Regions from separate parts of the Shewanella sp. 10N.286.51.B7 genome, predicted to be linked through region 2. Evidence: predicted binding sites of a transcription regulator. Region 2 holds the regulator's gene; each other region holds the start of a gene.
The links. The regulator MetJ, encoded in region 2, represses methionine synthesis genes. The targets are predictions, from matches to a motif close to TAGACGTCTAGACGTCTA.
Positions count from the first base shown of each region.

Region 1 (2,281 bases), on a different contig from region 2:
GAAATAAAATGGTGTCCACATCGCAACCAGCAAGAAACATAATTTGTTCAGCACTAAAACTACGTCCTGGTCGATAAGGATATATCGCAAATTTTTCGTGTTTTGAAGGCTTAATCGCTGTGTGCAAGTCATAATGAATACGTTGTGATACGTGATTATCGAGGAAAAAATCGCTTACATAATCCTCCAATGCTTTAGCGCGAACTCTTTCCTTGTTGCAAAGCCCTTCACCTTTTGAATGCGCGCCGCTAAATAACCTGTTCATGTTTTCTTCTACAAAACGGGTTTCAGTTAAAATGGAATCTGGGTTGCCAATTAAAAATAATACTCTGTGTTCTGTCTGTATTTGTTCATTAAGTAACGCTTGGATTAAGTCATTACAAATCTCAATAGGCGCAGTTTCGTTCCCATGAATGGCACACGATAAAACAATATCCTTAGTAGAACCTGTTGCAGGAGTAAAGCTGATGACACCGTTATCATGTATTTTGACTATTGTTTGATTAGATAAGGTGAAACTGTGTGAGGTAATGACTTTATCGATGTTAGCTAAAGTGAACGCTAAAAAATCTTTTTCTTCCATTAATTGTTGAAACACGAAGACTCCTTGAAAAACGGTAAAACGAAATTGGTTTCAATAACAGATGTTGATTCTAACACAACAAGTGGAAGCTGACGTTAAGGGACAATTAACATAGTGTAAAACTTTACTTGCATTCTCATTCAGAATAAATATAATTTTAGCCATCTAGACTTCTTTATGGATGTGAGTATGACTTTAGCAACATTTGGTGCAGGCTGTTTTTGGGGTGTTGAATATTTTTTCAAGCAAGTAGATGGTGTTACCAATGCACAATGCGGCTACATGGGCGGAAGAGATCAGTTTCAGAGTTATGAAGAAGTCAAAACAGGCACAACAGGTCATGCTGAAGTCGTTCAAGTAGAGTTTGATGAATCAATTGTTTCATACCAAGAGCTTTTGGAAGTGTTCTGGCAAAATCACAACCCAACCACTCTGAATAGACAAGGTGGCGATATTGGTAATCAGTATCGCAGTGCTGTATTTTTTCATGGTAAAATTCAAAAAGACGCTGCTGAAAAATCCAAACTTGATCTAGCACGCAGTGGTAAATGGGGAACTAAGCATATTGTAACTGAAATTGTCCCAATTCAGCAGTTCCACCCTGCAGAAGAATATCATCAAAATTACTTAGAGAAGAATGAGTTACCAAGCTGTCATATTAGTTATTAGTTTATGAAATGACTTAAGGCACTTGTATTGGTGCCTTTTTTATACAAAAGCGATTAATACAATCTATATCTTAGACAGTTCTGCACTTTACCCCATCCGTTAAATTCCCTACAATCCATGCAAATTGCTTAAGGCATGAATACGGAGAAATACAAAAATGAGTCAAGCTCGTCATATTAACCTACTTATCTTAGGTTCAGGTCCTGCTGGTTATACTGCTGCAGTTTATGCCGCTCGTGCGAATTTAAAACCAGTCATGATCACTGGTATGCAGCAAGGCGGTCAATTGACCACAACAACAGAAGTTGAAAACTGGCCAGGTGATGCTGAAGGTTTAACCGGTCCTGTTTTGATGGAAAGAATGCAACAGCACGCAGAAAAATTTGAAACTGAAATCATTTTTGATCACATTAATGAAGTCGATTTTAGTGAGCGCCCTTTTAAATTAAAAGGTGACAACGGCGAATTTACTTGTGATGCACTAATTATCGCAACTGGAGCCTCTGCTAAATATTTAGGTTTGCCTTCTGAAGAAGAATTTATGGGGCGTGGTGTATCAGCATGCGCAACTTGTGACGGTTTCTTTTATCGTAACCAGAAAGTAGCCGTTGTTGGCGGCGGTAATACCGCTGTTGAAGAAGCACTTTACTTAAGTAACATCGCATCAGAAGTTCATTTAATTCATCGCCGTGACACTTTCCGCTCAGAAAAGATTCTAATTAATCGACTAATGGACAAAGTGGCAAACGGAAATATTATCCTTCACTTAGATCAAACGCTTGATGAAGTGACTGGTGATAATATGGGCGTTACTGGTTTGAATATGAAGAGCACTAAAGACGGGTCTATTTCGCCTCTAGAAGTTGCAGGTGTATTCATTGCAATTGGTCATAGCCCTAATACTAGTATTTTTAATGATCAACTGAATATGAATCACGGCTACATTACGGTTAATAGTGGTTTACAAGGTAATGCAACACAAACCAGCATTGAAGGTATTTATGCCTGTGGTGATGTTATGGATCAACA
Region 1 is NZ_MCUF01000024.1:163,761-166,041, reverse strand. Features, by position in the region: gene astE (succinylglutamate desuccinylase) at 1-598, opposite strand, end outside; gene msrA (peptide-methionine (S)-S-oxide reductase MsrA) at 773-1,252, shown strand; gene trxB (thioredoxin-disulfide reductase) at 1,410-2,281, shown strand, end outside.
Region 1: a site for MetJ is predicted at 742-759, ahead of msrA (peptide-methionine (S)-S-oxide reductase MsrA). Genes of this name have one in related genera too.

Region 2 (2,281 bases):
GTTGTTGCAAGATAGGCGAAAGAAAGGTGTTATCAACAACAACTAAAGCATCCACTTTATGGCTCGCAGCCACAATCGCTTTGATATCAACAACACGTAATAACGGATTAGACGGAGTTTCTAACCAAACCATTTTAGGCTTTTGCGCAATCGCATCTGCCAGTGCTTTATCATCAGTTTGATCAACTACGATTAATTTAAATTGACCTTTGTTGGCAAGATTAGTGAACAGTCGATAACTGCCACCATAACAATCATGTGGTACAACTAATAAATCTTCAGGACCAAGCAAGCTAGTCACTAAAGTAATCGCTGCCATACCGGTACATGTCACAACACCTGTAGCACCATTTTCAAGTTTGGCTATTGCCTCACCTAAAACGCAACGGGTTGGGTTACCAGAGCGGCTGTAGTCGAATTCTCTTGGGTTTGTGTGTCCATCAAACGAGTAGTTAGTCGAAAGATAAATCGGCGGGACTACTGCGCCATATTGAGTATCGGATTCGATACCTTGGCGAACGGCAAGTGTAGCAGCGCGATGTTTGGTCATAATAATCTCCTGAAGATTGACACACTCATGAATAATACACGATAGAGATGTCTAGATGGCTAAATGTACCTAAGCTAAATCAGATCGTCAACACAAATTAGACGTTTAGACGTCTAAACATAAAGAAATCTATTTGCATTCGTTATAGAATAACAGCAATAATTTGACTGTAATAAATAAGCAGTTAAAATCTGCCACGAATCTATCGTATAAAGGTGAGTTAATGACTGAATGGAATGGCGACTATATCAGCCCATATGCCGAACATGGCAAAAAAAATGAACAAGTTAAAAAAATCACGGTATCGATTCCTTTAAAAGTACTAAAAGTGCTAACCGATGAACGTACTCGCCGTCAGGTAAATAACTTGCGTCATGCAACCAACAGTGAACTTTTGTGTGAAGCCTTTTTACATGCGTACACTGGCCAGCCTCTACCAAATGATGATGACTTATCTAAAGAAGGCCCTGATAGCATTCCAAGTGAAGCAAAAGCACTAATGGATCAAATGGGTATTGAGTGGGAAGACTTAGACGACTAAGTCTATTGTCAGTATGCTTTCAAGCTGGCTGGCAAGTGTGATAATAAATCAATTTTGTGCTTACATTACGGTGTAAGCCTTCATTGATAAGCTCCCCTTCCTCTTCGCAGTATGACAATACTTGAGTCAAATTTGCACTCAAAGAGAACACTATGGCATTTATCGATCCGCAAACCTTGATGCTGGCATCGGCTATTATATTTCTCGGTGCACTCACTCAAGGGCTTATTGGTTTTGGCTTAGCTGTTGTTGCTAGCCCATTGCTGTATATTATTGATCCCCAACTTGTACCTGCCCCTGTTATTGCTTGCGGTTTTTCAATCGCTTTGCTTACTTTATTACGTGAGCGCACATCCCTGCAATTCAACGGACTTCAATATGCACTCATTGGCCGTGTACCTGGCGGCTTTCTTGGCGCAGCATTACTGGTCTTTGCGCCGCAATCCATATTAGGTCTGGCTATTGCCTTTATTGTTGCCAGTGCTGTCATTCTAAGTTTTTATAAAATCACCGCACCAGTCAATCGCTTCACGCTATTTATCGCTGGGATTCTTTCTGGGGTTTTCGGTAATATTGCCGCTATTGGTGGCCCGCCGTTGGCTATTTTATTAGCCGGAAAAGATGCACCGCAATTTCGCGCGGCATTATCGATTTTCTTTGTATTCAGCTCTATGATCGCAATGATCATTTTATTCATCGTTGGCTTAGTTGAAATGAAGCATGTTTGGTTGTCTTTAATGCTCTTACCATCAGTATTTTTAGGCAGTTTTGTCGCGGGCAAACTCAGCAACAAAGTGGATAAACAAAAAACGCGCACAGCCACATTGGTATTGTGCGGCTTAAGTGCCTTAGTGTTGACGATAAAGTCATTAATTGAATTGTCGGCAGGATAAAAGTGGCTGAGAGGTAACTCATTAGGCATGCACTAGGTATGCACTAGGTATGCACTAGAAATAGGATAGATTGCTTCGAAGCGAATCTACACCAAGTCAGCCTAAAAGTGATAAGAGGTTTGCAGTACTGCCCCAATGGCGTCATCTTCACCATAGCTACCACTCATATCAAGCTTGAATGCTTGACCAATGGCAAAGCCAGTACCAAATGAGTAGATATCGACACTGTTATCTTTCAAATCATGACGGTAGCCCATACGAAGCGACAACCAGTCTGTTGCTTTAAACTCCCCTCCC
Region 2 is NZ_MCUF01000018.1:155,361-157,641, forward strand. Features, by position in the region: gene metB (cystathionine gamma-synthase) at 1-550, opposite strand, end outside; gene metJ (met regulon transcriptional regulator MetJ) at 774-1,091, shown strand; gene BCU84_RS03230 (sulfite exporter TauE/SafE family protein) at 1,244-1,984, shown strand; gene BCU84_RS03235 (conjugal transfer protein TraF) at 2,086-2,281, opposite strand, start outside.

Region 3 (2,281 bases), on a different contig from region 2:
CCATCAATGGTTAATGGCTCAAGTCCTGAAAGGCGACAAGCGACTGGGATCTCAGGCAGTTTACGTGGGTCGTGATTTATCACAGACTCACGAATGGTATTAATATGCTCAGGCGTACTACCACAACAGCCACCGACAATATTGAGCATGCCATCTGCGGCCCAATCTTGAATCACTTCAGCCATTTCTTCTGGGGTTTCATCGTAACCACCAAACTCGTTTGGCAGACCCGCATTAGGGTGAGCAGAGACAAAACATTCTGCAATACGTGATAATTCTTCGACGTATGGGCGTAGCTCTTTAGGGCCTAATGCACAGTTAAGGCCGATTGAAAGCGGCTTAATGTGGCGCAGTGAGTTATAAAAACCTTCGGTAGTTTGCCCTGTGAGTGTACGGCCTGATGCATCGGTAATGGTGCCCGATATCATCACGGGTAAGCGGTCACCCAAGTTATCGAAGACTTTTTCAATGGCAAATAAAGCGGCTTTGGCGTTTAAGGTATCAAAGATGGTTTCGACCATGATGATATCCGCGCCGCCTTCAATTAAAGCGCTGGTAGATTCAACATACGCATCGACCAGTTCATCAAAACTGACATTACGAAAGCTTGGATCGTTTACATCTGGGCTGATAGAACAGGTACGGTTTGTCGGGCCTAAAACACCAGCAACATAACGTGGCGTGCCAGTTTGCGCTGCCACTTCATCAGCTGCTTCACGTGCAACGCGAGCACCTTCTAAGTTCATTTCAGCCGATAGCGACTGCATGTCATAGTCGGCCATGGCGATAGTGGTGGCATTAAAGGTGTTGGTTTCGATAATGTCAGCACCAGCCAACATGTATTTGGTGTGAATGTCTTTAATGATTTGACGTTGGCTTAGGATCAACATGTCGTTGTTGCCTTTTACGTCGCAATGCCAGTCTTTAAAGCGCTCGCCACGATAATCAGCTTCTTCCAATTTGTAGTCTTGGATCATGGTCCCCATGGCACCATCAAGGATTACAATGCGCTCATTTAGCGTATTGGTAAGTTGCTCAAGAACCTGACTGTAGGAAGTCGACTTCGTCATAACTGATTACCTTTATTACTTATTAGTTGGTGCTATTGGCCAGCAATATGGTGATGAGGCAGTGCGATTAACGCTCATTAGCATACCTTTATTGATTGGATAAAAGGCGCTGACAAGTGAAAAATCCCTGCAAAAATATTCATCATCAAGATTTGTTTGGACATTTAAACGTATAGACGTCCATAATACGTTTAAATAGATTGTAAGAGCAAGCGCATTACACAAGTAAGCTGGACGCTAGATTAAATTCAGTGTCTATGAAATCTTTATAATCGTCAGAAGTGAATGATTTACGCTTGATAATGGCTGGCTGTTAGCTGAGTGTATGCTTGAACTGAATGAAGGCTCGAAACAGAATGAAGGCACGAAGCTGAGTGAATTGAGCTGAGTTGCACTGAACTGAACGAAACGAAACAAGGGTGAAGCGTTAATATGCAACAAGCCAAAATGATATTACTGCGTCATGGTCAGTGCGAAGGTGGCAATATTTTACGTGGTAAAACCGATGTTGCGCTTACGCCTTTGGGCGTGGCCACCATGGAGGCTAGCGTAAAAAAATTAGGCGGGGCTTTGCAAGCTGCTCCGCTAACGATATACAGCTCTCCTTTAATACGTTGCCAGCAATTTGCCCAAAATTTAGTCGCTGATATAAATCAAAACCGCAGCTTCAGCCAACAACTTAATGCTAATGAACCTGTTAACAAGCGAGAGGTTGATTGCCAAACCATCTTGTTAGCTGAAGTAATACAGATGCCGCAATTTCAAGAAGTAGATTTTGGTGATTGGGATGGGCAAACGTTTGATGCTTTATACCAACATGACGGCCAAGCTGTAGATAGCTATTGGACTAACCCTTGGCTGCATACACCACCTAATGGCGAAACGATGCTTGAGTTTGAAGCTAGAGTCACTAATGGACTTGCCGAGGTGTCTGGTCAACTTGCGGCTCAGTTATCAAGTTTGAAGCAATTAAATGAACAAGTTTCAGTTGAATCAAGCCTTGCTTCAGCGCCTGATACTGACTTTGATAATGGCACTGCTACTGAGAATGAGAAAGCGACAGCTTTGATTGTCACCCATGGCGGCGTGATCCGCTGCATCATGAGTCATATTTTAGGGCTTGATCAATGCGCTGGTTTGTATTCACAGCTGGCGATAGATTACGGCGCCACAGTGGTGATTGATGTTTATTGGCCAGAACTGGCAGTAAC
Region 3 is NZ_MCUF01000002.1:21,836-24,116, forward strand. Features, by position in the region: gene metH (methionine synthase) at 1-1,070, opposite strand, end outside; gene BCU84_RS00350 (histidine phosphatase family protein) at 1,503-2,281, shown strand, end outside.
Region 3: a site for MetJ is predicted at 1,236-1,253, ahead of metH (methionine synthase). Genes of this name have one in related genera too.